3 regions of the Streptomyces bathyalis genome follow, and region 1 is predicted to be linked to each of the others. Evidence: predicted binding sites of a transcription regulator. Region 1 holds the regulator's gene; each other region holds the start of a gene.

Evidence for each region. The regulator HrcA, encoded in region 1, represses chaperone genes, less so after heat shock. The targets are predictions, from matches to a motif close to TTNGCACTCNGNNNNNCNGAGTGCNAA.
Region 2: the regulator HrcA is predicted to act here: its motif matches at 2,220-2,246, upstream of groES (co-chaperone GroES).
Region 3: the regulator HrcA is predicted to act here: its motif matches at 3,066-3,092, upstream of groL (chaperonin GroEL).

Annotation. Positions count from the first base shown of each region.
Region 1 covers NZ_CP048882.1:5,496,976-5,506,646, reverse strand. The annotation lists gene G4Z16_RS23810 (hypothetical protein) at 120-392, opposite strand; gene G4Z16_RS23805 (ribonuclease Z) at 589-1,587, opposite strand; gene G4Z16_RS23800 (histidine triad nucleotide-binding protein) at 1,606-1,983, opposite strand; gene G4Z16_RS23795 (16S rRNA (uracil(1498)-N(3))-methyltransferase) at 2,079-2,834, opposite strand; gene G4Z16_RS23790 (nitronate monooxygenase) at 2,831-3,940, opposite strand; gene dnaJ (molecular chaperone DnaJ) at 4,223-5,359, opposite strand; gene hrcA (heat-inducible transcriptional repressor HrcA) at 5,360-6,376, opposite strand; gene G4Z16_RS23775 (MBL fold metallo-hydrolase) at 6,603-7,355, shown strand; gene G4Z16_RS23770 (DUF3097 domain-containing protein) at 7,384-8,232, shown strand; gene hemW (radical SAM family heme chaperone HemW) at 8,333-9,571, shown strand; gene G4Z16_RS23760 (class I SAM-dependent methyltransferase) at 9,606-9,671, opposite strand, start outside.
Region 2 covers NZ_CP048882.1:2,774,879-2,784,549, forward strand. The annotation lists gene groL (chaperonin GroEL) at 29-1,654, opposite strand; gene groES (co-chaperone GroES) at 1,765-2,073, opposite strand; gene G4Z16_RS11875 (THUMP-like domain-containing protein) at 2,311-3,516, shown strand; gene G4Z16_RS11880 (hypothetical protein) at 3,635-3,883, opposite strand; gene tsaD (tRNA (adenosine(37)-N6)-threonylcarbamoyltransferase complex transferase subunit TsaD) at 3,880-4,983, opposite strand; gene rimI (ribosomal protein S18-alanine N-acetyltransferase) at 4,976-5,515, opposite strand; gene tsaB (tRNA (adenosine(37)-N6)-threonylcarbamoyltransferase complex dimerization subunit type 1 TsaB) at 5,572-6,237, opposite strand; gene G4Z16_RS11900 (LmeA family phospholipid-binding protein) at 6,338-7,645, opposite strand; gene G4Z16_RS11905 (L,D-transpeptidase) at 7,888-8,445, shown strand; gene G4Z16_RS11910 (hypothetical protein) at 8,535-8,702, opposite strand; gene tsaE (tRNA (adenosine(37)-N6)-threonylcarbamoyltransferase complex ATPase subunit type 1 TsaE) at 8,923-9,498, opposite strand; gene G4Z16_RS11920 (alpha/beta fold hydrolase) at 9,572-9,671, opposite strand, start outside.
Region 3 covers NZ_CP048882.1:4,399,257-4,408,927, forward strand. The annotation lists gene G4Z16_RS19170 (glucosyl-3-phosphoglycerate synthase) at 1-254, opposite strand, end outside; SAM riboswitch class I at 399-550, shown strand; gene thrC (threonine synthase) at 570-1,871, shown strand; gene G4Z16_RS19180 (MoaD/ThiS family protein) at 1,868-2,146, shown strand; gene G4Z16_RS19185 (cold-shock protein) at 2,619-2,822, shown strand; gene groL (chaperonin GroEL) at 3,241-4,869, shown strand; gene secD (protein translocase subunit SecD) at 5,000-7,372, opposite strand; gene G4Z16_RS19200 (hypothetical protein) at 7,506-7,856, shown strand; gene G4Z16_RS19205 (class I SAM-dependent methyltransferase) at 8,063-8,905, opposite strand; gene G4Z16_RS19210 (IclR family transcriptional regulator) at 8,988-9,671, opposite strand, start outside.

The sequences.
Region 1 (9,671 bases):
GGGCAGGAGGTGCCGGCCGTTCCTACTCGGCGAGCCGCCCTGTGCCGCCGAGGATCTTGGACGCGCGATTCCGCTCGTTCCGGTTGTGATCGGTCAGTGGGCTCCGTGGGCCCAGTGGGTCACTGGCAGCCCGCCGCTTGCAGGCGCTGCTGGATGTTGTCGATGACGGCCTGCCGGTTGGCGATCCTCGCCTCCGACTGGGCATCGGGGTTGGCCTTCTGCCCGGCGATGAAGTTCTGGTTGTTCTTCAGCGCCTGCTCCAGGCCCGCACAGTTCTCCGTCGCCGCCTGGCTCGTGCCGACAGCCACCGCGGCGATGCCGACCGCGAGGACGGTTGCACCGAACCCGACAGTGGCCTTGACCGCCAGACTGCTCTTCCGCTTCCGGGACATTGACTGCTCCAGTTCTGAGAGGAACGCCCCACACCGATGCCGAAGGTACGTACAAATTTCGGGCGTTGCAGAGTTGTTATCAGGGATCAGCAAGGAACTTGACGCGGGCGCACGATGTGTACGAGGCGGGTGCGTGTCCACTCCGGCCGCCGACCCGGGAGAGTCCCCGAGCGAGGCGGCGGCACTCCGGCGTTGCTCAGGCCCGGCGCTTCGGCACGGGGACACGCGTCAGGTCCTCCGCCACCGTCAACTCCCCCTCGAAACCCGCCTGTCGGGCCTGCCGGGCGAAGAGGGAGGCGTCCGTGTACCGCTGAGAGAAATGAGTGAGGACGAGGCTGCGCACGCCCGCTTCCGCCGCCGCCCGGCCCGCCTGACCGGCCGTGAGGTGGCCGTACTCCTCGGCGAGCGCCGCGTCCTCGTCCAGGAACGTGGACTCGATGACGAGCAGGTCGCAGTCCTGTGCCAGGGCGAGGACGCCGTCGCACATCCGGGTGTCCATGATGAACGCGAAGCGCTGCCCGGGCCGGGGCTCGCTGACTTCTTCCAGCCGTACGCCGCGCAGTTCGCCCGTGCGCTTCAGGAGGGAGATGTCCGGGCCGCGGATGCCGCGTGACTCCAGCCGCTCGGGGAGCATGCGGCGCGAGTCCGGTTCGGTGAGCCGGTATCCGTACGCGTCGACGGGGTGCGACAGCCGGTGTGCGAAGAGCGTGAAGGGCGGGGGCTCCTCGGATCCCGGGTCAGCCCACGTGCCGGCGCCCAAGGGCCCGGCGGCGGGTGCCGGTGCCGGTGCTGGTGCTGGTGCTGGTGCTGGTGCCGCCAACTCGCCCGTGGCCGCGACGGGTTCCTGCCGCAGCGCCACCGTCTCGCGGTACGCCGTGGCGTACCGCAGCCGCTCGAAGAAGCGCTCGCCGCTCGCCGGATAGTGCGCCGTCACGGTGTGCGGTACCCGGTCCAGGTTGATGCGCTGGATGACGCCCGCCAGCCCCAGGGAATGGTCGCCGTGGAAGTGAGTGACGCAGATCCTGGTCAGGTCGTGGGCCGAGACGCCCGCGCGCAGCATCTGGCGCTGGGTGCCCTCGCCGGGGTCGAAGAGGATGCCGTGGCCGTCCCAGAGCAGCACGTAACCGTTGTGGTTGCGGTGCCGGGTCGGGACCTGGCTGGCGGTGCCCAGCACGACCAGTTCACGCGAGGACATCTCTGAGCGGGCGGCGGGTCAGCCGGGCGGCCAGTTGAAGCCCCGGCCCCCCAGCACATGGGCGTGCGCGTGGAAGACGGTCTGTCCCGCGCCGGAGCCGGTGTTGAAGACGACGCGGTAACCCGTGCCCGGCCCGGCGTCGTCGGCGACGATGTTCTCCTCGGCGGCGACCTCGCCCGCTTCGAGCAGCAGGTCCACGGCGAGCTGCGGCTCGGCCGCGGCGAGGGAGGCCGCGTCGGGGTAGTGCGCCTTGGGGATCACGAGGACATGCGTGGGCGCCTGCGGGTTGATGTCCCGGAACGCGACGGTCGTCTGCGACTCCCGTACCACCGTCGCCGGGACCTCACCGGCGACGATCTTGCAGAACAGGCAGTCGGCCTGCGGTTCTCCAGCCATGCCGGGATGCTACCTGTGCTCGCCGCCGCCGCACCCTCCCGAATCACCACTGCCCGCCGCAGGCCGGGACGGGCCGCCGGTGCCGGGGCGCGCCATCAGTCCCAGCGTCCGGTGCGGCCCAGCAGCAGGGCCGTCGCCGCCGTACCGGCGGTGGAGGTGCGCAGCACGCTCGGGCCGAGCCGGCAGGTACGCGCTCCCGCCTCGGTGAAGGCCGTCAACTCCTGCGGGGACACGCCGCCTTCGGGGCCGACCACCAGCACGATGCCGCCGTCCGAAGGCAGTTCGGCGGTGGCCAGCGGCAGGTCTCCCTCCTCGTGCAGGACGACGCCCAGAGCGGCCTCCCGCAGCAGCTCGCCGACCTGCGACGTCGTGGCGAGTTCCGCGACGTCCGGGAAGCGCAGCCGGCGCGACTGCTTGCCGGCCTCCCGCGCCGTCGAGCGCCATTTCGCAAGCGACTTGAGGCCCCGCTCGCCCTTCCACTGCGTCACGCAGCGGGACGCCGCCCACGGCACGATCGCGTCGGCCCCCGTCTCCGTCATCGTCTCGACGGCGAGCTCGCCGCGGTCGCCTTTGGGGAGCGCCTGTACGACCGTGATGCGGGGGCGCGGCTCGGTCTCCGTGCGTACCGACGTGACGGCCACCTCCAGGCGGTCCTTGCCGGAGACCGCAGTCACCGTGCCGTGGGCGCCGGTGCCCGCGCCGTCCGTGAGCACGATCTCCTCGCCGGGGCGCAGCCGCCGCACCGACACCGCGTGCCGGCCCTCGGGGCCCTCCAGCACGACCGTGCCGCCCTCCCGCCCTGCGGCGTCCGCGAGTTGAGCGGTGTCCGCCAGGAAGACGGGAGCGGTCATACGGGGCCGCCCCCGGCTGCCGTCCCGCCCTGCTTCGCGAGCCTCTCGCGGGCCATCGCCAACTCCGTGACCAGTACGTCCATCAGCTGCTCCGCCGGCAGATCCCGCGCGAGCCGGTGCCCCTGGCCCGCCCAAAGGGCCATGCCCTGCGGGTCCTTCGCCTTGGCCGCGGCCTTGCGCACAGGGGCGGTGAGGTGGTGCACCTGCGGATAGGCGGCGGGAGCGTACGGGCCGTGCTCCCGCAGGAAGCGATTGACCAGGGCACGGCCGGGCCGCCCCGTGAAGGCACGGGTCAACTCGGTGCGTGCGAAGAGGGGGTTGGTCATGGCCTGCTTGTGCACGATGTCCGCGCCCGACTCGGGGCAGACGAGGAATGCCGTGCCGAGCTGGGCGGCGCTCGCGCCCGCCGCCAGCACCGCCGCGATCTGCTTGCCGCGCATCAGCCCGCCCGCGGCGACGACGGGCAGCCGCACGGTCTCCTTGACCTGGGTGATCAGGGAGAGCAGCCCCAGGCCGCTGCCGGTGCCGTCCGCCTGCGGGTCGTCGCGGTGGGTGCTCTGGTGGCCGCCCGCCTCGACGCCCTGTACGCACACCGCGTCCGCACCTTGGAACTCGGCGGTCTCCGCCTCGCCGGCGGAGGTGACGGTGACGACGGTGTACGTCCCGCGCCTGGCGAACCGCTCCAGGACATGCCGGGTCGGGCAGCCGAACGTGAAGGAGACGACGGGGACGGGGTCGTCGAAGAGTATGGCGAGCTTGGCCTCGTAGGCGTCGTCGGTCGTGTGGTCGGTCTCGCCGAGTTCGGTCTCGAACCACATCGCCTCGCCCGCGAGCTGTGCCCGGTAGCGCTCCAGTGCCCCCGCGTCGGCGTTGTCGGGCTGCGGCATGAACAGATTGACGCCGAAGGGGCGTTGGGTCTGCCCGCGCAGCTGCTTGATCTCCTCGTACATCGCCTCGGGCGTCTTGTAGCCGGCGGCGAGGAAGCCCATGCCGCCCGCCTCGCTCACCTTTCCGGCCAGCTCCGGACAGGAGGGCCCGCCCGCCATGGGGGCCTGCACAATCGGATGCTCCGTGAGGTCGGAGAACGGGATCGATGCGGAGGGCATGCGCACATCCTGTCACGGGGCCCGCGGCCGCCCCGGCCCGGACCTGTCCTGCGGTGACGCCACCGGCAGCGAAGGGATCGCCGGTGAGCGAGGGAGCCGAGCCGGATGCCGAGGGACCGGCATACCGGCGGACAAGGCCGGCGTGAAGAACCGGCAGGTCCGGCCGATCCGGCGGGTACTGCGAAGTACGTGGCCCGCTCGGAGCGGGCGTGCGGAGGGGCCTCGGAGCGTAGGTGCGGACGGCCCGCACCGGATCCGCCGGGTCAGCCAGGAACCGCTGCCTCAGCGGCCGTTGAACGCGTCCTTGAGCCGCGAGAACAGCCCCTGCTGCCCGGGCTGGAACTGGCCCGTCGGCCGCTCCTCACCGCGCATCTCCGCCAGCCGCCGCAGCAACTCCTCCTGCTCCGGCTCCAAGTTGGAGGGCGTCGTCACCTCGACGTGGACGATGAGCTGCCCGCGCCCGCCGCCGCGCAGATGCGTGACGCCGCGCTCGTGCAAGGGGATCGACTGCCCGGACTGCGTGCCCGGCCTGATGTCGACCTCCTCCAGGCCGTCCAGCGTCTCCAGCGGCACCTTCGTCCCGAGGGCGGCGGCCGTCATCGGGATGGTGACCGTGCAGTGCAGATCGTCACCGCGGCGCTGGAAGACGGGGTGCGCGGTCTCGTGGATCTCCACGTACAGGTCGCCGGCGGGACCGCCGCCGGGGCCGACCTCACCCTCGCCCGCGAGCTGGATGCGGGTGCCGTTGTCGACACCGGCGGGGATCTTGACCGTCAGGCTGCGGCGCGAGCGGATGCGCCCGTCCCCGGCGCACTCCGGGCAGGGGCTGGGCACGACCGTGCCGAAGCCCTGGCACTGCGGGCAGGGACGCGAAGTCATGACCTGGCCGAGGAAGGACCGGGTGACCTGGGAGACCTCTCCCCTGCCGCGGCACATGTCGCAGGTCTGCGCCGAGGTGCCCGGCGCCGCGCCCTCACCGTTGCAGGTGTTGCAGACGATGGCCGTGTCGACCTGGATGTCCTTCGTCGTGCCGAAGGCGGACTCGTCGAGCTCGATGTCGAGCCGGATCATGGCGTCCTGGCCCCGCCGCGTGCGCGACCTCGGCCCGCGCTGCGAGGCGGTGCCGAAGAAGGCGTCCATGATGTCCGAGAAGTTGCCGAAGCCGCCCGCTCCGCCGAAGCCGCCCGCTCCCCCGGCGGCACCGGCCGCCGGGTCGCCGCCGAGGTCGTAGACCTGCTTCTTCTGCGGGTCGGAGAGGATCTCGTAGGCGGTGTTGATCTCCTTGAACCGCTCCTGCGTCTTCGGGTCCGGATTGACGTCAGGGTGCAGCTCGCGCGCGAGCCTGCGGAAGGCCTTCTTGATGTCGTCCTGCGAGGCGTCGCGCTGCACGCCGAGGACCGCGTAGTAGTCCGTCGCCACTTACGACTCCGCGAGGATCTGTCCGACGTACCGTGCCACTGCGCGTACAGCTCCCATCGTTCCGGGGTAGTCCATGCGGGTCGGTCCGACCACGCCGAGCTTGGCGACTGCTTCGTCGCCCGAACCGTAGCCGACCGAAACCACCGATGTGGAACTCAGTCCTTCGTGGGCATTCTCATGCCCGATTCGTACGGTCATGCCCGGGTCCTTGGCTTCTCCGAGCAGCTTCAGCAGCACGACCTGCTCCTCGAGCGCCTCCAGCACGGGCCGGATGGTCAGCGGGAAGTCGTGGCCGAAGCGTGTGAGGTTGGAGGTGCCGCCGATGATCAGGCGTTCCTCGGTCTCTTCAACGAGTGTCTCCAGCAGGGTGGCCAGCACCGTCGACACCGTGCCGCGGTCGTCACCCTCGAAGGCGTCCGGGAGATCCTGCACCAGGGAGGGCACCTCGGTGAAACGCTGCCCCACCACACGGCTGTTGAGCCGGGCCCGCAGGTCCGCCAGCGCGGAATCGCCGATGGGTGCCTGGCAGTCGATCAGCCGCTGCTCGACGCGGCCGGTGTCGGTGATCAGCACCAGCATCAGCCGGGCGGGCGCGAGGGAGAGCAACTCCACATGCCGCACCGTCGACCGCGTCAGCGACGGGTATTGAACGACGGCGACCTGCCGCGTCAGCTGCGCGAGCAGCCGCACCGTGCGCCCCACCACGTCGTCGAGGTCGACGGCGCCCTCCAGGAAGTTCTGGATGGCGCGGCGCTCGGGAGAGGAGAGCGGCTTCACGCCGGCCAGCTTGTCCACGAAGAGGCGGTAGCCCTTGTCGGTCGGGATGCGCCCGGCGCTGGTGTGCGGCTGCGCGATGTAGCCCTCGTCCTCGAGAACCGCCATGTCGTTGCGCACGGTGGCCGGGGAGACCTGGAGGTTGTGCCGCTCCGTGAGGGCCTTGGAGCCCACGGGCTCCTCGGTACCGACATAGTCCTGGACGATCGCGCGCAGCACTTCGAGCCTGCGTTCACTCAGCATCGCGCACCTCCCGTCCGGCCTTGCCTCTGCCTGCGACATTTCGATCCGGGGCCGCCGGCGCCACTCGCTCCCCCGGCGTCTCTCCGGCGTCCCTGGCACTCTCCTGGACGGAGTGCCAGATCCCCCGGGTAAGTGTACGGCCGGTTGCCTGGGCATGGGCAAGAGCCGTCAGTTCTGACCGTATCGCGGTGGCGCGCCGCGGGGTACGTCCCAGTAGCGTCGTCACATGGCCTGGAACAGGGACAAACACCGCGAAGGACCACCCGGAGAGGGTCTCTGGGAGCAGCTGGCGCCCGGCGTCGCACGGCGCAGGCTGCCCGGCTGGGACGCGACGGTGGGCGCCGTGCGGGGCACGAAGGGAGTGCTCGTCGTCGACACCGGCTCCGGAGTCGCGGAGGGCGCGGAGATCCGCGACGGGCTGCGCGGCGTCTTCGGCCTGCCGGTGACGCACGCCGCGCTCACGCACTCGCACTTCGACCACGTCTTCGGCACGGCGGCGTTCGAGGGCGCCCACGTGTACGGGGCGCAGGGGCTGGGCGAGTATCTCGCGGACGCGCGCGAGGAGTTGCGCCAGGACGCGGTGCGGCACGGCATGGCCCCGGACGCGGCGGCGGAGTCGGCGGCGGGGCTGGTGCCGCCGCAGCACGGCATCTCCGAGCAGCTGACGATGACGCCGGGCGAGCGGGAAGTGCGCCTGGTGAACATGGGCGCGGCACACAGCCAGTTCGACCTGGCGGTGGTCGTGAGCGACCGGGACGGCGGGCCCCGTGTCGTCTTCTGCGGCGACCTCGTCGAGGAGTCCGGTGAACCGCAGGCCGGGCCCGACGCCAGTCCGTCGCGGTGGCCGGAGGCCCTCGGCCGGCTGCTGGCGCTCGGCGGCGAGGACGCGCTGTACGTGCCTGGGCACGGCGCGGTCGTCGGTGCGGACTTCGTACGGGCCCAACGGGAGGCCCTGGCAGACCGTTTCGGGCTGTCATGAACTGACGGCGGTCGTGAAGAATGCAGCCATGCGCAGCCGTTCCTACGATCCCGATCTGACGCCGCCGTGGAAGAAGCAGCGGCCCGTGCCGGAGGTGCCGGCCGACCCCGGCCTGGTGGTGGAGGAGATCACCACCGGCTTCTGCGGCGCCGTGATCCGCACCGAGAAGACCGCCGAGGGCCCCACGGTCACGCTGGAGGACCGGTTCGGCAAGCACCGTGTCTTCCCGATGGCGCCCCGCGGCTTCCTGCTCGAGGGCCGCACCGTCACGCTCGTGCGGCCGGCGCGGTCGCCGGAGTCCGCCCCGGCGGGCGACGCGCAGGGCCCCCGGCGCACTGCGTCCGGATCGCTGTCCGTGCCGGGAGCGCGGGCCCGTGTGGCACGTGCGGGGCGGATCTACGTGGAGGGACGGCACGACGCGGAACTCGTCGAGAAGGTCTGGGGCGACGACCTGCGGATCGAGGGCGTCGTGGTCGAGTACCTGGAGGGTGTCGACGATCTCCCCGCCGTCGTACGGGACTTCGCCCCCGGCCCGGAGGCAAGGCTCGGCGTCCTCGTCGACCACCTGGTGCCGGGCTCGAAGGAGTCCCGCATCGCGGCCGAGGTCACGGACGAGCACGTGCTGGTGGTGGGCCACCCGTACATCGACATCTGGGAGGCGGTGAAGCCGTCCTCCGTGGGCATCGACGCCTGGCCCCGGGTGCCGCACGGGCAGGACTGGAAGAGCGGCGTGTGCGCCGCGCTGGGCTGGCCCGCGAACACCGGCGCGGCCTGGCAGCGGATCCTCGGCCACGTGCACGACTACCGGGACCTGGAGCCCGCCCTGCTGGGGCGCGTGGAGCAGCTCATCGACCATGTGACGGTCGGGTTCTCGTAGCCGGGTCCGCACGGCTGCGGGGAGGAGGGGCGGTACCGGGCGGAGCTCCGACGTCCGCCGCCGTGACGGGCGCCGTGCGGCATCGCGGACAATGGGACGCATGCCCTCCGCACTCCCCGACGGCGAGCCCGTGCCCGAGAGCGGGTCGCTGCCGTCCGACGCCCTGGCGGGCCGCGACTCGCGGCCGCTCGGCTTCTACCTGCACGTGCCGTACTGCGCGACCCGCTGCGGCTACTGCGACTTCAACACCTACACCGCCTCCGAGCTGCGCGACTCCGGCGGAGTACTGGCCTCGCGGGAGAACTACGCGTCCACGCTCGCCGACGAGATCCGGCTCGCCCGCAAGGTCCTCGGCGACGACCCGCGCCGCGTCAGCACCGTCTTCGTCGGAGGAGGCACCCCCACGCTGCTGCCCCCCGAGGACCTCGGCTCGATGCTCGCCACCGTGCGGGACGAGTTCGGGCTCACCGAGGACGCGGAAGTGACCACCGAGGCGAATCCCGAGTCCGTCGGCCCCGCCTCCCTGGAGCGGCTGCGTGAGGCCGGCTTCAACCGGATCTCCTTCGGCATGCAGAGCGCACGCGCCCACGTGCTCGAGGTCCTCGACCGCAGCCACACGCCCGGCAGGCCCGAGGAATGCGTCGCGGAGGCCCGTGCCGCGGGATTCCCGCACGTCAATCTCGACCTGATCTACGGCACGCCCGGGGAGAGCGACGACGACTGGCGGGCCTCCCTGGATTCCGCCCTGTCCGCGGGACCCGACCACGTCTCCGCGTACGCCCTGATCGTCGAGGAGGGCACGCGGCTCGCGCGCCGCATCAGACGCGGCGAGGTGCCGCCGACGGACGACGACGTGCACGCGGACCGCTATCTCATCGCGGAGGAGACGCTCTCCGCCGCCGGCATGAGCTGGTACGAGGTCTCCAACTGGGCCGTGGCGTCGGACCCTTCGGCCCCCTGCCGCCACAACGAGCTGTACTGGACGGGCGGCGACTGGTGGGGTGCCGGGCCCGGTGCGCACTCCCACGTGGGCGGGGTGCGCTGGTGGAACGTGAAGCACCCGGCCGCCTACGCGCGAGCCCTGGCCGAGGGCCGTTCTCCCGGCGCGGGCCGCGAGGTGCTGACGCCCGAGGACAGGCGTGTCGAGCGCATCCTGCTGGAGCTGCGGCTGGCGGCGGGGTGCCCGCTCGGGCTGCTCGCGCCCGCAGGGGCGGAGGCCGCGCGCCGCGCGCTGGACGACGGGCTGCTGGAACCGGGCCCGTACGAGCAGGGGCGGGCGGTGCTGACGCTCCGCGGACGCCTGCTGGCCGACGCGGTGGTACGCGACCTCGTGGACTGACGCGCCCGTCCCCGGTGCAAGCCGGCCGGGCCGTCTACACCTCCGCGACGAGGAACTGTTCGGCCCTGGGCGGGCGCAGGCCGTCGTGACGGTCGGCGAA
Region 2 (9,671 bases), 2.7 Mb from region 1:
GGGTACCGGGCCTGTGCGTGTGACCGGGTCAGTGGGCGTGGCCGTGACCGTGGCCCGCCGCTGCCGGCTCTTCCTCTTCCGGCTTCTCGACGACCAGCGTCTCGGTCGTGAGCATCAGCGACGCGATCGACGCCGCGTTCTCCAGCGCGGAGCGCGTGACCTTGACCGGGTCGATGACGCCGGCCTTGATCAGGTCGCCGTAGTCGCCGGTGGCCGCGTTGAAGCCCTGGTTGCGGTCGAGCTCGGAGACCTTCGAGGTGATGACGTAGCCCTCCAGGCCCGCGTTCTCGGCGATCCAGCGCAGCGGCTCCACCACGGCACGGCGCACGACGGCGACACCGGTGGCCTCGTCGTCCGTCTTGCCGAGCGAGCCCTCCAGGACCTTCGCGGAGTGGACGAGGCTGGCACCGCCGCCGGCGACGATGCCTTCCTCGACCGCCGCACGGGTCGCGGAGATCGCGTCCTCCAGGCGGTGCTTCTTCTCCTTGAGCTCGACCTCGGTCGCGGCACCGACGCGGATGACGCAGACGCCGCCGGCCAGCTTGGCCAGACGCTCCTGCAGCTTCTCGCGGTCCCAGTCGGAGTCCGTGGCCTCGATCTCCGCCTTGATCTGGCCGACGCGGGCCTGCACGTCCTCACTCTTGCCGGCACCGTCGACGATCGTCGTGTCGTCCTTGGTGACGGTGACGCGGCGGGCGCTGCCCAGCACGTCCAGCCCGGCCTGGTCGAGCTTGAGGCCGACCTCCTCGGCGATGACGGTGGCGCCGGTGAGCGTCGCCATGTCGCCGAGCATCGCCTTGCGGCGGTCACCGAAGCCGGGCGCCTTGACGGCGACGGCGTTGAAGGTGCCGCGGATCTTGTTCACGACGAGGGTGGAGAGGGCCTCGCCCTCGACGTCCTCGGCGATGATCAGCAGCGGACGGGAGCCGCCGGCCTGCATGATCTTCTCCAGCAGCGGCAGCAGGTCCTGGATTGACGCGATCTTGCCCTGGTGGATCAGGATGTACGGGTCGTCGAGGACGGCCTCCATACGCTCCTGGTCGGTGACCATGTACGGCGAGAGGTAGCCCTTGTCGAAGGCCATGCCCTCGGTGAAGTCGAGCTCCAGGCCGAAGGTCTGGGACTCCTCGACGGTGATGACGCCGTCCTTGCCGACCTTGTCCATCGCCTCGGCGATCAGCTCACCGACCTGCTTGTCCTGGGCGGACAGACCGGCGACGGAGGCGATGTCCTCCTTGGAGTCGATCGGGCGGGCGTTGGCGATCAGGTCGTCGGAGACGGCTTTGACCGCGGCGTCGATGCCCTTCTTCAGGGCGGCGGGAGAGGCGCCGGCGGCCACGTTGCGCAGGCCCTCGCGGACCAGGGCCTGGGCGAGCACGGTGGCGGTGGTGGTGCCGTCACCAGCGATGTCGTTGGTCTTGGTCGCCACCTCCTTCACCAGCTGGGCGCCGAGGTTCTCGTACGGGTCCTCGACCTCGACCTCACGGGCGATGGTCACGCCGTCGTTGGTGATGGTGGGTGCGCCGAACTTCTTGTCGATGACGACGTTGCGGCCCTTGGGGCCGATGGTCACCTTCACGGTGTCGGCCAGCTTGTCGACGCCGCGCTCGAGGGCGCGGCGCGCGTCCTCGTCGAACTTCAGGATCTTGGCCATGGGAGCTGTTGAGTCCTCTCAGACGAACCGCGCCCCGGCCCCGGTGCATCTCGTATGCGATGCGGGAGGGACCGGGGCGCGGATCAGAAATGTCTTCCGGCTGCGGTGACTTACTTCTCGACGATCGCGAGAACGTCGCGAGCCGAGAGGACGAGGTACTCCTCGCCGCTGTACTTCACCTCGGTGCCGCCGTACTTGCTGTACAGAACGATGTCGCCGACGCTCACGTCGAGCGGCAGACGGTTGCCGTCCTCGAAGCGGCCCGGGCCGACGGCCAGGACAGTGCCCTCCTGGGGCTTCTCCTTGGCGGTGTCCGGGATGACCAGGCCCGAGGCCGTGGTCTCTTCAGCGTCGAGCGGCTGGACCACGATGCGGTCCTCGAGCGGCTTGATGGCAACCTTGCTGGCGGTCGTCACGATCCGACCTCCCCCTTCGGAGATCTCATAACGGGGTCTTATGTCTGGGGTGGCGACCTGGCAGATCCGTCGTCGCGGGTGCCGGATCTTCCTGTCGCTGTGTCTGGCACTCGCCTTGGGAGAGTGCCAAGGCCGACATTATGCTGCGGTTAGCACTCCGTCAACCAGAGTGCCAGTCGCGCCGGTGCCGAACCCCCGCCCCCGGGCGGACCCGTCGCCGCCGGACGGGAGAATGCCGTGGTGGACCGTGAGGCGTTCGCCGCGTTGCTCGGCGATGAAGGACAGGCCCTGCTCGGCTCGTTGGAGCTCTACGAGCCCGACCGCGAGCTGAGCGTGGCGACGCGGCTGCGGCGCACGTACGCGCCGGAACTCGTCTCCGCCGCCCTCGGCCAGGCTCGGCTGCGTCAGCGGGCGGCGGCGAAGTTCGGCGCCGAGGACGCCGCACGGATGTACTTCACGCCCAACGGTCTGGAGCAGTCGACGCGGGCCGGCGTCGCCGCGTACCGGGCGGAGCGCTTCCTGCGGTCGGGCGTTGAGCGTCCCGCGGATCTGTGCTGCGGGATCGGTGGTGACGCGATCGCCCTGGCGCGTGCCGGCATGCACGTACTGGCCGTGGACCACGATCCGTTGACGTGCGACGTCGTACGGGCGAACGCCGCGGCGCTCGGACTGGGCGACCGCATCGAGGTCCGCTGCCAGGATGTGGCGGACGCCGACCTCTCGGGCTGCGACGCCGTGTTCGTGGATCCCGCGCGCCGCGGCGGCAAGGGCCGGATCTTCGACCCCGAGGCCTACTCGCCACCGCTCTCGTGGGCCGTCGAAGTGGCCCGGCAATTCCGGCACTCGGCGCTGAAGGTGGCGCCGGGCATTCCGCACGAGATGGTTCCTGACGAGGCCGAGGCGGAGTGGATCTCGGACTCGGGGGACGTGAAGGAGGCCGTGCTCTGGTTCGGCACCTCGGAACCGGCGAGAAGTTCCCCCGTACGAGCGACGCTGCTGCCCGGCGGGCATTCACTCTCCGCACGCGGTCTGCCCGATCCGCCGGTGGGTCAGGTGGGCCGCTTCCTCTACGAGCCGGACGGCGCGGTCGTACGCGCGCATCTCGTGGCCGAAGTGGCGGCGGATCTGGGCGGCAGGCTCATCGACCCGACGATCGCCTATGTGACGTGCGACGAGGCCCACTCCACCCCGTACGCGACCGGGTACGGGATCACCGACGTGCTGCCCTTCCAGCTGAAGCGGCTGCGGGCGCTGCTGCGCGAGCGCGGGATCGGAGTGGCCACGATCAAGAAGCGCGGCTCGGCCGTGGAACCGGCGGAGCTGCGCAAGAAGCTCAAGCTCGAAGGGCCGGGCGAATGCACGGTGTTCCTCACCCGGGTCGCGGGCGCACCGACGGTTCTGCTCGGGCAGCCACTCGGAACACAGGCTGCGGCTGGTGACCCGTAACCCGTCGCCACCCGGGGGCTGTTGGCGGACGGCACCCCGAAGTGCGGGATGTCCAGGTTCTGTTGGTGCTCTGCGAGCGCCTCGGTGCCCGGTCCTGGAGGGCTCCCGCGTGCGGCCCTCAGACCTGTTCGAACCGCCAGCGATGCACGGGACGGGCCGTCAACTGCTCGGGTGGGTCCGGGAGTTCGGGGAGTTTCGCGGACAACTCCGCGGACCACCAGGTGATGACCAGGACGCGGTCCCCGGGTGCCCGGAAGGTCTCCCGGCGCTGCGGGGAGGCGTCCAGCTCCTGGGCACGGGCCCAGGAGAGCAGTTCACCGCCGCGGCCCTCGGACGCCTTCGCCTCCCACATCAGGGCGACGGTCATGAGTAGAGGTTCTCCCGGCTCAGTTCGTGCACGTGGTCGTGGGCGTGAGTGTGCCCCTGGCCCGGCACGTGCGGTTCGGTGACGGGGAGCGAGGAGTCCGCCGGAAGGTCCCAGTCGGAGGCGGCGCGGCGGCGCGCGACCATCTCGGCGCCGAGAGCGGCGACCATCGCCCCGTTGTCCGTGCACAGCTTGGGACGGGGCACGCGCAGCTCGATGCCCGCGTCGGCGCAGCGCTCCTCGGCCATGGCACGCAGCCGCGAGTTGGCCGCTACGCCGCCGCCGATCATCAGATGGGAGACGCCCTCGTCCTTGCAGGCACGGATGGCCTTGCGCGTCAGGACGTCGGTGACCGCCTCCTGGAACGACGCGCTCACATCGCGTACGGGGACCTCCTCGCCCGCGTTGCGCTTGGCCTCGATCCACCGGGCGACGGCCGTCTTGAGTCCTGAGAAGGAGAAGTCGTACGGGGCGTCGCGGGGGCCCGTCAGACCGCGCGGGAAGGCGATCGCCTCGGGGTTGCCCTCACGGGCGTACCGGTCGATGACAGGGCCGCCCGGGAAGCCGAGGTTGAGCACCCGCGCCACCTTGTCGAACGCCTCTCCCGCCGCGTCGTCGATGGTCGAGCCGAGGGGGCGCACGTCCGCCGTGATGTCGGGGGCGAGCAGCAGCGAGGAGTGACCGCCGGAGACGAGCAGGGCCATGGTCGGCTCGGGGAGGGCGCCGTGTTCGAGCTGGTCGACGCAGATGTGGGACGCGAGGTGGTTGACCCCGTAGAGCGGCTTGCCCAGCGCGTACGCGTAGGCCTTGGCGGCGCTGACACCGACGAGGAGCGCGCCGGCGAGCCCCGGGCCCGCTGTGACCGCGACGGCGTCGAGGTCGGAGGCCGCGACGCCCGCGTCGCGCAGGGCGCGTTCGATGGTGGGGACCATCGCCTCCAGATGGGCGCGGCTGGCGACCTCGGGCACGACGCCGCCGAAGCGTGCGTGCTCGTCGACGCTGGAGGCGATGGCGTCGGCGAGCAGCGTGTGGCCGCGGACGATGCCGACGCCGGTCTCGTCGCAGGAGGTCTCGATGCCGAGGACGAGGGGTTCGTCAGCCATGAGTCTTCGTTCCTTGGGAGTTCGTCGAGGGGGCGGGGGTCTCCAGGCGCATGACGAGGGCGTCCACGTTTCCGGGCTGGTAGTAGCCGCGGCGGAACCCGATCCGGGTGAAGCCGAAGCGCTCGTAGAGACGTTGTGCGGGTGCGTTGTCCACGCGGACCTCCAGCAGCACCTCGTGGCAGCGGAACCCGGCGGCCGCGGCGAGGAGTTCGCCCAGCAGGCGGGCACCGAGGCCGGTGCCGCGGTGGGAGGGGAGGACTCCGATCGTCTGGATGTCGCCGGTGCCGCCGACGGCGGCCAGACCGCCGTAGCCCACGAGCGTGCCGCCGGTACCGGATCCCGGCTCGCCCGCGCCCGGGGCACCGGTCGCCGGACGCCCGGCGTCCTGTTCCTCGGCCACGATGTAGCGGCGGGTGGCCCCGGAGCCGCGGGCGTGCGCGAGCTCGGACCAGAACAGGCCGGCCGACCATGCGTCCTCGGGAAAGAGGATCCGTTCGAGTTCCAGCACGCGATCGATGTCCCACCAGCGCATCTCGCGGAGGACCACATCGGCGCTGCCCCCGCTGCGGTACTCGGCGGCGGTCCGGGTCACTTCGGCGTGACCACCTTGTAGTTGGCGGGAACGCGGGCGTCGGGGCGGCGCAGGTAGAGCGGGCGCGGCGGCGGGAACTCCTCGCCCTTGGCGAGCCTCTCGGCGGCGAGGCAGGCGAGCGCCGCGGCCGACTGGTCGAGGGGAAGGTCCGTGCGCAGACCCGTGAAGATCTCCTCGTAGAGCCTGGCCCCGGCCCCGACGGCGGGCATCGCGGTGACCTCCGCGGGCAGCTCGCCGGGGCGGTCCACCGCCGGGTCGTCGAGGCGGGTGCGGGCATCGGAGTACCGCGCCCAGTAGACCTCCTTGCGGCGGGCGTCCGTCGCCACGACGAAGGGGACCTCCAGCCCGGAGGCGTACGCGATGCCGTCGAGCGTGCACATTCCGAGCACCGGGACGCCGAGGGCGGCGCCGAAGGACTCGGCTGTGGCCAGCCCGACCCGCAGCCCGGTGTACGGGCCAGGGCCCGTACCGACGATGACCCGGTCGACGTCCTGCAGCGGGCGGCCGGCCTCGCGCAGCACCCGGTCGACAGAGGGCAGCAGCAGCTCGCCGTGGCGGCGGGCGTCGGTCTGGTCGGAGGCCGCGAGGAGGCGGTCACCGTCGGTGTCGTACAGCGCGACGGTGACGGCCGGGGTGGCGGTGTCAAGAGCTAGCAGCAGCACGGTAGCCAGCCTACGGCGAACGGGGAGCGGCCGGTCCCGGGGTCCCGCACGGGACGCTTTCGGGTGACTCACCGCACGCGAGGCACTCGGCAGTGAATTCTCAGCGCTGCCCGCCGGGTCCCTGACGCGCCTTCTCCGCGCCCCCGAAGGGCATCTCCGAGCCCGTCAGCTGCGCCCGTATCCCGTCCTTCTCCACGGAGATCCCGCGCAACCGCACATCTCCCGGCACCTCCGGCAGCCGCACGGACAGCGACAGCTTCTCCGCCAGCTTCGGCTCCTCGATCTTCTTCAGGCTCCCGATGAGGCCCGGGTCGATGCCGATCCGCCTCAGCAGGGAGGGGTGCTCGACCAGGACGTCCAGCATGTTGACCTTCATCAGCCTGTCGACGAAGCGCGGAGCACCCGTCGTGCGGCGCAGCTCCGTCTCGCTCTGCCGTACCTGCGCCGCGCGCTGCGGGGTCAGCCCGAAGCGTTCGGCCACCGACCCCACACGGAAGAGTGCCTTCGCCTCCGCCGCGTCCCGCTTGATCCGCTCGGCGACGGGACGGGCGAGCCGCAGACCGCCGTCCTTGCCCGGCGTGTACGAGAACAGACCGGGGACCTTCAGCCGCATGCGGTCGACCGTCGTGCCCACACCGTGGTCACCGGTGCGCCGCAGATGGGCGCGGGCCCCCACCTCGACCCGCTTGCCCGCCACCGGCAGCTCGCCGTGCGCGAGCACGGTGTCGCGGGAGCCGGCGGTGAAGTCCACCTGGGAGGTGCCCAGTTCGCGGTCCAGGTCGTCGAAGTCGAGCAGTACGTCGCCCTTCATCCGGCCCAGCACGGCGCCCTTGATGGAGGACGGGGCGCCGCCCACGATCCGTACGTCGTCGACGGAACCCTTCACCTGAGCGACGGATATCCGCCCGGCGGGCATGTCCGGGACCGCGATGTCGACGTGGTCGAGCCGCTCGTCCGCGAGCTGCGTCAGGAAGGGGAAGCCGCGGATGTGCACCTCGGGTTCCGCATGCAGCTTCAGCGCGCCCTGCACCTTTCCGGCGGCCTGGTTCTCGGCGTAGAGCGCCGCCCACCGGTCGCCGACGACGAGGAACGCGAGCAGGACGACGACCGCGACGGCAGTCTTGACGGCCCTGCCCATGAGCGAGCGGCGGCGTCTGCGCACCGCGCGCAGATAGGGCATCCGGTCCTCGGGGCCGTCGTACCCGGAGCGCGGTGAGAATCCGCCGAGGAAGCCCTCGGGCTCGGAAGGCTGCCGACCGGAGCCCTCGTCGTACACGTCCCCCACGTCGCCGCGGAAGTCGTCGTACGGGCTGCCGTAGAGGCCGGAGCCGGCCGGGGGCTCTCCGTCGGGGGCGGGAGCGGGGTCTGCCGCGAGCGCGTCGTACGGGCTGGGTCTGTGCGGAGCCATGGGGGGTGCGTCCGGCGACGCCAGCTGCTCGTAAGGATTCGGTGCCGTCCTTGTCCATGACGTGGAACTTGTCGGGGATCCGTGCGCGCTCATCGGATCATGCGACCACAGGGCCTTCGCGATCTCCAACTCGCCCCCGTGGCAGCCGGTACGGCTCCGCCCGCCCGGCACCCAGGTCGGGGATGTGCCGCCTGCTGCTACCGTCGTCGCGGCGAATGCGGACTGAGAGGTGGCGGCACACGGTGGCACGTGGCAGCAGCGCGGGAGCGGTCGTGGCCGCGCTTACGGCGGCGGCCCTCGCCGTCATCGGCTTCTTCACATATCAGGCGAGCGCCGCGCAGGACCGCGAGAAGGCCGGCTCCTCCGACTCCCGCGGCGGCTCCGGCGGTCTGTCGGAGCGCGAGAAGAAGGAGCGGGAGACCAACCTCCCCGCCTTCTCCGGCGCGGGCGAGCGCGTCGTGTACGACCTGGACCGCAACCGCGTCTGGCTGATGGGCCGGAACCAGGAGGTGAAGCGCACCTTCCGCGTCGCCCCCAGCTCCGTCGACCCGAAGCCGGGTACGTACAAGGTCGAATCCCGCGCCCCGCACGTGACCGGCTCGGACGGAGTGCCGGTGGAGAACGTGGTGCGCTTCGCGACCAGCCAGGGCACGACCATAGGGTTCAGCGCGGCGCTCGACGGGTCGCTGCCGGACGCCGACCCGGTGGAGCCGACCGGAGGGATCCGGGAGCGCCGGGCGGACGGAGAGGCCATGTGGCTGTTCGCCACCATCGGCACGAAGGTCGTGGTGGTCCGCTAGCGAGGCGCCCTCACGGCAGCGTCACGCGCCGGGGCGCGCGAGCCCTGACCGGACGGCCGAGCGATGTCTCCGGAGTCCTGTGCCGACTGTCAGGCGGCGTCCTGGCCGGGATGCGACCTGGGGCTCCCCGCCACCGCGGCGGATCCCTCGTCGCCGTCCGCCTTCGCCCGCTTCCCGCGCTCAGCCTGCTGGTCGGCGTCCGACGGCGGTGTCGAGACCGCGTCCGCGGCCGCGCAGGACGCGAGCAGCGCACTCATCGAAACGCCTGTCTCCTGTGGAGCCGACGGCAGCGCGCCGGGCTTCCGCGCTCGGTCTTCGGCGGGCATGGGATCCTCCCGTGGCTCCTGGGCGGGCGGGTCAAGTGAGGCAGACCTAACCCCGCTCTCCCGACCATCTGACCATGCCCGCCACCGCGGGTGCAACATCTTGCCGACAACCTGTCGGCACATGCGTCCGCACGGCCTGCCTGCCGGAACGTCACCCGAGAACGGAGAGATCCACCCCTCGCCACCGCTCGCCGACACCGGTGACCGTCACCGTCCGCTCGTCGTCCCCGCCGTTCTCGCCGGCGGAGTCGTCCGCGCCGCTGTGCGCCGCGGCGTCCGCGTGTTCGCCGGTTCTGCGCCCGATCACCACGTGCAGCCGGTCCTCGGAGAGCTCCTCGACCCTTCCCTCGCCCCACTCCACGATCACGACCGATTCGGGCAGGGAGACGTCCAGATCCAGGTCGTCCATGCCCTCCAGGCCCTGCCCGCCCAGCCGGTACGCGTCCACGTGCACGAGCGGCGGCCCGTCGCCGAGCGGAGGATGCACGCGCGCGATGACGAAGGTGGGCGACGTGACGGAGCCCCGCACTCCGAGCGCGGCACCGAGGCCGCGTGCGAGCGTGGTCTTGCCCGCGCCCAGCTCGCCCGTGAGCAGTACGAGGTCACCGGGGCCGAGCAGCCCGGCAATGCGCCGCCCCACCTCCTGCATCCGCTCGGGCGTCGGTACGAGGGCGGTGTGCTGGACGGCGAGCGGCTCGGCCGCCGCCGGGGACTGTGGTGCTTCCATGCGTCCGGATGGTACGCGCGGCGGGCGGCGCCCTGCGCCGCGCTTCCCCCTGATCCCGTGCGCGGTGCCGCGTTCAGCCGCCGGTCACGGCGCGGGTGATCAGCTGCGCCAGGGCCTCGTTGACCTCGTGCGGGCGCTCCAGCATCGACAGATGGCCGGTCTTCTCGAGAATC
Region 3 (9,671 bases), 1.1 Mb from region 1:
GCGACCTCTGCCGTACGGTCCGTGGAACCGGAGTCCAGCACCACCAGCTCGTCCACGAGCGACGGGGCCCCGGCCATCAGCTCGCGCCGGATCACCGACACGATGCGGCCGACGGTCCGCTCCTCGTTCAGCGCGGGCAGCACGACGCTCACCCGCGAGCCGGTGGCCCGCTTCGCCGCCAGCAGCTCCGTCATGGGACGGTCGGCGCACGAGTACGACCGGCGCGCCAGCCACTGTTCGACTTCCTCCAGCACGCGGCCACTCCCTGTGATCCATCTCGCGGTACGGACGCCTGTCTCAACCACCAGGCCTGTCGGTTACAGTCTTGAACAACGCGGACGGCGATCGCATGCCGGGTCCCGGCCCGGCGCTCTCGGCCACCGCCGACAACTTCACACCGCTCATCCAGAGGGGCAGAGGGAACGGCCCGTTGAAGCCCCGGCAACCCTCCAGCCGGTCTCGCAGCACGAGTAATGACATCGCGAGGCTCCCGGCTCGGGAAGGTGCCAATTCCGTCTCGTGGCGAGATACGTCACGGGGAAGATGAGGAGAAAGGGCCTCGCCGAATCATGGCTGTTCAAGCTGCCGCCAGCACGACCGCCGACAAGGCCGGAGCCGGCGCCTCGCTCGGCCCCGCAGCTGCACTTTCCTGCCGCGAGTGCGGGGAGCGCATCCCGCTCGGTCCGGTCTTCGCCTGTGAGGCGTGTTTCGGGCCGCTGGAGATCGCATACGAGTTCCCCGGCGGCGACCCAGCGGCGCTTCGTGAACGCATCGAGGCCGGTCCGGACAACATCTGGCGGTACGCGCCGCTGCTGCCGGTGCCCGCCGACGTCGCCACGAAGCCCAACATCAACCCCGGCTTCACCAAGCTCGTCAAGGCCGACAGGCTCGCCCGCGAGCTCGGCGTCACGGGCTCCCTGCACATCAAGGACGACTCCGGCAACCCGACGCACTCGTTCAAGGACCGCGTCGTGGCCATCGCCGTGGAGGCCGCCCGTGCCTTCGGCTTCACCACCCTCTCCTGCTCCTCGACCGGCAACCTCGCGGGCGCCGTCGGTGCCGCGGCAGCCCGTGCGGGCCTTCGCTCGTGCGTGTTCATCCCGCACGACCTGGAGCAGGGGAAGGTCGTCATGGCGGCGGTCTACGGTGGCGAACTGGTCGGCATCGAGGGCAACTACGACGACGTGAACCGTTTCTGCTCCGAGCTGATCGGCGACCCCGCGGGCGAGGGCTGGGGCTTCGTCAACGTCAATCTGCGCCCGTACTACGCCGAGGGCTCCAAGACCCTCGCGTACGAGATCTGCGAGCAGCTGGGCTGGCGGCTGCCGGACCAGCTCGTGGTTCCCATCGCCTCCGGCTCGCAGCTCACGAAGATCGACAAGGGCCTCAAGGAGCTGATCGCCCTCGGCCTCGTCGAGGACAAGCCGTACAAGATCTTCGGTGCGCAGGCGGAGGGCTGCTCCCCGGTCTCCCGCGCGTTCAAGGACGGGCACGACGTCGTGCGCCCGGTCCGCCCGGAGACGATCGCCAAGTCGCTGGCCATCGGCAACCCCGCCGACGGCCCCTACGTGCTGGACATCGCGCGCCGTACCGGCGGTGCGGTGGAGGACGTCGACGACCAGCGGATCGTCGACGCGATCAAGCTCCTCGCGCGGACCGAGGGGATCTTCGCCGAGACCGCGGGCGGCGTAACCGTCGGCGTCACGAGGAAACTGATCGAGGAGGGCCGGCTCGACCCGTCCCTCACCACCGTCGTCCTCAACACGGGCGACGGCCTGAAGACCCTGGATGCGGTGGCTCCCACCACCGGGCCGACCGCCGTCATCCGTCCCAACCTGGATTCCTTCCGAGAGGCTGGTCTCGCATCATGAGCGTGAACGTCCGTATCCCGACCATCCTGCGCACTTACACCGGCGGGCAGGCGGAGGTGAGCGCCGAGGGTGCGACCCTCTCCGAGGTGCTGACCGATCTTGAGAACAACCACACCGGCATCGGTGCGCGGGTGCTCGACGACTCGGGCAACCTGCGCCGATTCGTCAACGTCTACGTGAACGACGACGACGTCCGCTTCGAGCAGGGCCTTCAGACGCCGACGCCGGACGGTGCCGGTGTGTCCATCATTCCCGCGGTTGCGGGGGGCTGCTGAGGTCTCGTGAGAGGTCGGTGAAGGCCCCCTGAGCCGGGCTCCGATTCCCCTACTGTCGAACCGCCTTCTCCGGGAACGCCGAACGAAACGGAGGGGGCGGTTCCGCGTGTGGGGACGCGATAGGGTTGCGCCCAATCCCACCCCAGAGACTCACCCGGCATGTGCCGGGAGCATGTGAGAACGCGACAAGTTGTGCCCGAATTCGGGGCGGCAATTGTCGTGTTGGCACGCTATGCCCGGCCATGCTTGCCCCGCTTCTCCGCATATTGCGGGCTTTTGGGCCCTCGGTCGGTGCTCAGATTTCTCGTCTTCGCGACCTGTTGCAGAGGGCGTCCGTGCAGATACATTCAGCCGCGGTCGACGCCTTCCGGTGTAAGCCTCCGCACATCTGCGGGGCCGTACCGGAGGTGAGGTCTGACCCGGGTCCGCGAAGTGCGGGCTCGTGCAAGGGCCAGTAATAGGGGAGTTAGGGATGGCTCAGGGCACCGTCAAGTGGTTCAACGCGGAGAAGGGATACGGCTTCATCGCGGTCGACGGTGGTGCGGACGTGTTCGTGCACTACAGCGCGATCCAGATGGACGGCTACCGCACCCTGGACGAAGGACAGCGGGTCGAGTTCGAGATCTCGCAGGGTCAGAAGGGGCCGCAGGCGGACATGGTCCGTGTGACTGCCTGAGCACCCGCAACACTGCGCAGAGCTGCAACAGCCGTAGCAACAGCCGTAAGAGGGGCCGTACCTCGTGAAGAGGTGCGGCCCCTCTTCGCTGTTCGGACTTCTCCTCCCGCGGCCGGCCCGGCCGGGCGCGTGCCCGGCGGTGCACCGCGGGACGTTCCCGGACCGATCGGTTGCGTCGGCCCCGGCCCGGTGTGATGTCCTGGGGGCGCTTGCACTCGCAGGGGTCGAGTGCTAATCATTGCGTTAGCACTCTCCGAGTGAGAGTGACAGACAAGGACCGGGTCGGTGAGGCTCGTTCGCCGGGTGGAGCAAGGAACCACGCGGCCGAAGGGCCGTCCGTCGCGGGCGCCAGCGCGGTCCGGTATACCCGTCCCCTGGTTGTGCAGGGGGATCCCCAGTCCGGGAGGGACCACTTCACATGGCCAAGATCATCGCGTTCGACGAGGAGGCACGGCGCGGCCTCGAGCGCGGGATGAACCAGCTCGCCGACGCCGTCAAGGTCACGCTCGGCCCCAAGGGCCGGAACGTCGTGCTGGAGAAGAAGTGGGGCGCCCCCACGATCACCAACGACGGTGTCTCCATCGCCAAGGAGATCGAGCTCGAGGACTCCTACGAGAAGATCGGCGCCGAGCTGGTCAAGGAGGTCGCGAAGAAGACGGACGACGTCGCCGGTGACGGCACGACGACCGCGACCGTCCTCGCCCAGGCGCTCGTCAAGGAAGGCCTGCGCAACGTCGCCGCCGGTGCCAACCCGATGGCGCTCAAGCGCGGCATCGAGCGTGCCACCGAGGCCGTCTCCGCCGCCCTGCTCGAGCAGGCGAAGGACGTGGAGACCAAGGAGCAGATCGCCTCCACGGCCTCCATCTCCGCCGGCGACCCGCAGATCGGCGAGCTCATCGCCGAGGCGATGGACAAGGTCGGCAAGGAAGGCGTCATCACCGTCGAGGAGTCGCAGACCTTCGGGCTCGAGCTGGAGCTCACCGAGGGCATGCGCTTCGACAAGGGCTACATCTCCGCGTACTTCGCCACCGACATGGAGCGCATGGAGGCGGAGCTCGAGGACCCCTACATCCTCATCGTCAACTCCAAGATCGGCAGCGTGAAGGACCTCCTTCCGCTGCTCGAGAAGGTCATGCAGTCGGGCAAGCCGCTGCTGATCATCGCCGAGGACGTCGAGGGCGAGGCCCTGTCCACGCTCGTCGTGAACAAGATCCGCGGCACCTTCAAGTCCGTCGCCGTCAAGGCTCCGGGCTTCGGCGACCGCCGCAAGGCGATGCTCGGTGACATCGCCATCCTCACCGGCGGCACCGTCATCTCCGAAGAGGTCGGCCTCAAGCTGGAGAACGCCGGTCTGGAGCTGCTGGGCCGCGCTCGCAAGGTCGTCATCACCAAGGACGAGACCACGATCGTCGACGGTGCGGGCGACAGCGACCAGGTCGCCGGCCGCGTCTCGCAGATCCGCGCCGAGATCGAGAACTCGGACTCGGACTACGACCGCGAGAAGCTCCAGGAGCGTCTGGCCAAGCTCGCCGGCGGCGTCGCCGTCATCAAGGCGGGTGCCGCCACCGAGGTGGAGCTGAAGGAGCGCAAGCACCGCATCGAGGACGCGGTGCGCAACGCCAAGGCCGCCGTCGAGGAGGGCATCGTCGCCGGTGGTGGCGTGGCTCTGCTCCAGGCGTCCAGCGTCTTCGAGAAGCTGGAGCTGGAAGGCGACGAGGCGACGGGCGCCCAGGCCGTCAAGCTCGCGCTGGAGGCACCGCTCAAGCAGATCGCGATCAACGCCGGTCTCGAGGGCGGCGTCGTGACGGAGAAGGTGCGCAACCTGAAGCCGGGTCACGGCCTCAACGCCGCCACCGGGGAGTACGTGGACATGCTCGCCGAGGGCATCAACGACCCGGCGAAGGTGACCCGTTCCGCTCTGCAGAACGCCGCCTCCATCGCGGCGCTCTTCCTGACGACGGAAGCCGTCATCGCCGACAAGCCGGAGAAGGCCGCCGCAGGTGGCGGCGACCCGACCGGTGGCATGGGCGGTGGCATGGACTTCTGATCGCGCAGCGATCGGAAGCCGTGGCCTCCCGGCACGGAACGGACCGAGGGCGGCATCCCGGTTGGGGTGCCGCCCTCGGCGTGCGTCCGGCACCGGTCCGGCACCGGTTCGGCGCCGTGGGGGCGCTTCCTCAGACGCGCGCTCCGTTGTCGTGCGGCGCACGGCGCGCCCTGGCCGCCGCGGGCTTCGGCCCGCCTCCCGGGCGGGCCGAACCGTGTGTACGGGCCTCGAGTTCGACGGCGAGCGGCGCACCGACGAACAGCGACGAGTACGAGCCCACCGCGATGCCGATCAGCAGTGCCAGGGCGAAGTCCCCGAGCGAGTCGCCGCCCAGCACCGCGAGCGCGGCGATGATGAACAGCGCGCCCATCCCGGTGTTGAGGGTGCGCGGCACCGTCTGGACGACCGCGCTGTTGACCACGCTCCGGAACGATTTCCTCCGTCCGCCGTCTCCACGAGCCAGCACCTGTTCCTGCCCCTGCCCCTCTCTCGCACCGGGCGCCTGCCCCTGCCATTCCGAGCGGACCCTGTCGAAGATGACGACGGAGTCGTTCACCGAGTAGCCGATGACGGTCAGCAGTGCGGCCAGGAACACCCCGTCGACGGGTTTCCCGAGCCAGGCGAAGGCACCGACGAGGATCACCGCGTCATGAGCGAGCGCGAGCACCGCCGACGCACCGAACGTCCACCTGAACCGGAAGGCCAGGTAGAGCAACTGGGCGCTGAGCGCGATCCCGAGGGCGATCAGCGCGTGCCGCCGCAGCTCGTCGCCGAGGCTCGGCCCGAACAGTTCGTCGCGTACCTTCTCGGCGTCACCGCCGAGGCCGTCCAGGGTGGAGCGGACCGTGTCCTCCTGGCCCGCGGTGAGCTGCTCCGACCGGATGGTGATCTCGTGACCCCCGCCGCCGCTCCCGGACCCGGAACTCTGCACGACGGTCTCCGGCAGGCCCGCGTCGGCGAGCGCCGTGCGGGCGGCCTCCGGATCGACGGCTCGGCTCGTCGAGTACTCCACCAGGCGACCGCCGGTGAATTCGACGCCGAAGTCCAGCCCGCGCAGGGCCAGTCCGCCCACCGCGAGGAGGACCGCCGCGGCCGAGACCGCGAGCAGCCTCCTGCCGTGGCGCATCCAGTCCGGATTCCGCTTCGTCAGCCGGGTCCGTACGCGGCCCAGGTCCGCGAGACCGGTGATCCGCGGTCGGGCGCGCACGGTACGGCGTTCCACGGCGAAGTCCACCAGCACCCTCGTGACGACCAGCGCGCTGACCATCGAGGCCAGCACACCGATGGAGAGCGTCACGCCGAAGCCGCGCACCGGCCCCGAGGCGAGCGTGAACAGCAGCAGGGCGGCGAGAAGGGTCGTGACGTTGGAGTCCACGATGGCGCCGAACGCGCCGCGGAAGCCCTTGGCCGAGGCGGTGCGCAGGCTTTTTCCGCGCCCGTACGCGTATTCCTCGCGGGCCCGTTCGAAGACGAGGACGTTCGCGTCGACGGCCATGCCGATGGCGAGGACGAAGCCCGCGAGCCCCGGCAGCGTGAGCGTGGCTCCGAACGCCAGCAGAGCGGAGTAGGCGATCAGTCCGTAGCAGAGCAGGCCGACGGCGGTGAGCGCGCCGAGGAGCCGGTAGACGCAGACGATGAAACCGGAGGTGAGCAGCACTCCGATCGCGGCGGCCCAGGCGCTGGCCTCGATCGCCTCGGCGCCCAGCGTGGGACCGACCGTATGGTGCTCGATCACCTCGACCGGGACGGGGAGGGCTCCGCCCTCGACCAGCGTGGCCAGCTCCTTCGCCTCGGCCTCGCTGAAGTCCCCTGTGATCTGGGTGTTTCCGCCGGCGATGCCGTGACCGCAGGAGACGGACGGATCCACCTGCGGCGACGAGATGACCTTCTTGTCGAGCACGATCGCGACGCGGCGCTGAGGGTCGCCGGCCGGATGGCACGCGGCCTTGCCGGTCAGGTCCGCCCAGCGCTCCTTGCCCTTGTCGCGGAAGCCGAGGTCGACGAACCAGCCTGAGCCGCGCTGCGGGTCGACGGCTGCTTCCGCGGACTTGACCTCGTCACCCGTCATGGCGGTGCCGCCGAGCCGCACCGGGCGGCCCGATTCGTCGGTGGGTGTGTCACCGCCGCCGGCCGCGGAGCTCTCGTCCCGGGGAGCGCCCGTGACGGGGCGGAAGGTGAGCTGGGCGGTGCGGCCGAGGACCTCGGTGGCTTCCTCCGCGTCCTGAAGGCCGGGGAGTTCGACGATGATGCGGTTGTCGCCGGAGCGTACGAGGCCGGGTTCGGCGACTCCGAGCGCGTCTACGCGCCGCCGCAGCACCTCCATCGTGTCGTCGGTGCGGGTCGGTGTCGCTTTCGCTGTCGCGGAGTCGCGGGACTCCAGGACGATCTGTGTTCCGCCACGCAGATCGATGCCGAGGCGGGGTTGCTGGGTCATGGCGAGGACCGCGGCGAGAGCCATCACGGCAAGCGCGATCACCGCCCGCACCCTGTTGGCGCGAGTCATGGTTTGCCTCCTGCACAGGCACACCGGGCCCCTTCAGGGACCGCGGTGGTGAGGATGACGGCACCGGAGCGCGGCGGCCGGATGCCGGTTCGGTCGGAACTCAGATGCCTGTGCGGGCCGGGGGAGCGCGTCCTTGGCGCGGCGAGTGGTGCGTGAGGTGTGCGGCCGAGAGCTGCGGCCGCTCTGGCAGCATGTGGCCGCGCTGCTCCTGCGAAGCGTGCCGATCGACGGCGGGAAGCAGCGGCAGGGGAGCCTGCGTGGCGGCGTGCGCCGGGTGCGCAATCGCTTTCTGGAGGTGCTGCGCGGGGTCCTGGTGATGCGCACCGGCGGACTGGCCACCGGAACGCATGTCATGGAGGCCCGGCTGGTGCTGCACGGCCGCGGAGCCGCCGAACAGGGCGAGCAGCACGGCGAGGAGGACACCCGGCAGACCCGGCCGCAGTCCGCTCCCGCGCGGCGCGCAGGACGGCGCATCGGCCGGTGAGGGCGGTGAGGGCAGTGAGGCGCGGCGTGTGGGGGCCGGGCGGTGCACGCGGTCCGTGCTACGTGACACCTCGACCTCCTCGCCTCGCTCGACGTCCGGAGCCGGGAGGCGCGGACCCGTCACAGCCTGCCCGAGAAGCGGCCCGGCTTCAACGGCGGCCCGGGCGGACCGTGCTGCTCCGTGGAGCCGGTCTCCGCGGGGGAGGGTCACGCGGGCGGAGGATACGTCGCCGGACCCGTGGGGTCTCTCCACCAGACGAACACCTCGGTGCTCGGCTGCCGTTCGGAGAACCGGTCCGCCGGCGAGACCGCACGCAGCAGCCGGCGCAGGTCGGCCTCGAACTCGTCCCGGCGCGTGCCGAACAGGTGCGGAGCCGAGAACGACATGGAGAACACCCCCGCGACGACGTCGTCGGAGGTGCGTTCCAGTGCCTGGCCGCCGGGAACGACGTGGCGCTCAGGGCCGGCGAATCCCGTCCGGGTGAACACCGCGGCCTCGTTGCCGGCCGTTCCGTGCGGCAGCAGGGCCCGGCCGGCTCGCCGGACCGGTCCCAGATGGTCCCTGACCAGTTCCCCGATGGCCGTTTCGGGCACCGCCGGGTACGGAAGGCCCTCGACGCTCCGGGTCTCCGCCTTCAGGTCGGAGACGTGCACCAGCGCCCCGCCGGGCCGGAGCATGCCCTTCACGGTGGCCGCCACCGCGTCGCGGTCCATCCAGTGGAAGGACTGGGCGAAGGTCGCGACGCTGAACGTGCCCAGACCCGCGGGCAGTTCCTCGGCCCGAGCCCGCACCCACCGCGTCTTCGCGGACACTCCGCGCTCGGCGGCTTCCCGGGCGGCCTCAGCGATCATCCCCTCGTCCGGGTCGACGCCGACGATCTCGCCGAACCGGTGAGCCAGGATCAGAGCGACAGTGCCCGGTCCGCACCCGACGTCGAGGAGCCGTCCTCGTCCGTCCAGCCCGAGCACCTCGGCGAGCACGTCCGCCAGCCCGGGCGCATAAGGCAGCCTTCCCCGCCGGTAGTAGGCGGCCGTCCCCGAGAACAGCATCTCGTCCCACTGGTGCTCAGCAGCCACCACGCCCACCGCTCGTCTCGGATTTCATATGCCCTCGCATGGGCACCCCGGTCCGTCAGCTTCGCCGTGGAGCGAGCCCGGTCCGGTGCGGCGGTGCGCCCAGCGTCAGCGAGAAGCGCTTCGCGGCAGCGGCAACGGCCCTTCCGCAGCGGGCGATCGAGGCCTCGTCGGTGAAGTTGCTCAGCGTGACCGCGCTCATTCCGCCGACGGCCTGGCCCGAGTGGTCGAAGACGGGAGCGCCCACGGCGACGACGCCGGATTCGTTCTCCTCGCGGTCCTCCGCGTATCCGCGCTCCCGTACGGCGGCCAACTCGCCCAGCAGCTCCGCCGGTTCGGTGTGCGTGCGTTCCGTGCGGGCCGGCATCCCGGTGCGCTTGAGCAGGGCGAGCACCGATTCGTCGGGCAGCGTGGCCAGTAGGGACTTGCCGACGGAAGTGGAGTGCAGCGCGAGGCTCATGCCGACGCGTGAGGCCAGCCGGTAGGGCTTGTCGGCCTCCAACTTGGCCGCGTAGACGGCCTCGTCGCCGCTGAGCAGCGCGAAGTGGACGGTCCAGTCCGTCTCCTCGCGCAGCGCCTCCAGCACCGGCCGGGCCTGGTCGGGCAGATCGCCCTCGCGCTGGTGGCTGCCGACGAGGGTCAGTACGCGGGGGCCGCTCGCGTAGCTGCCGCGGCCGAGGGAGCGGGCGAAGCCGCGCTCGACGAGGGTCTGCAGGATCCGGTGCACGGTGGGCTTGGGCAG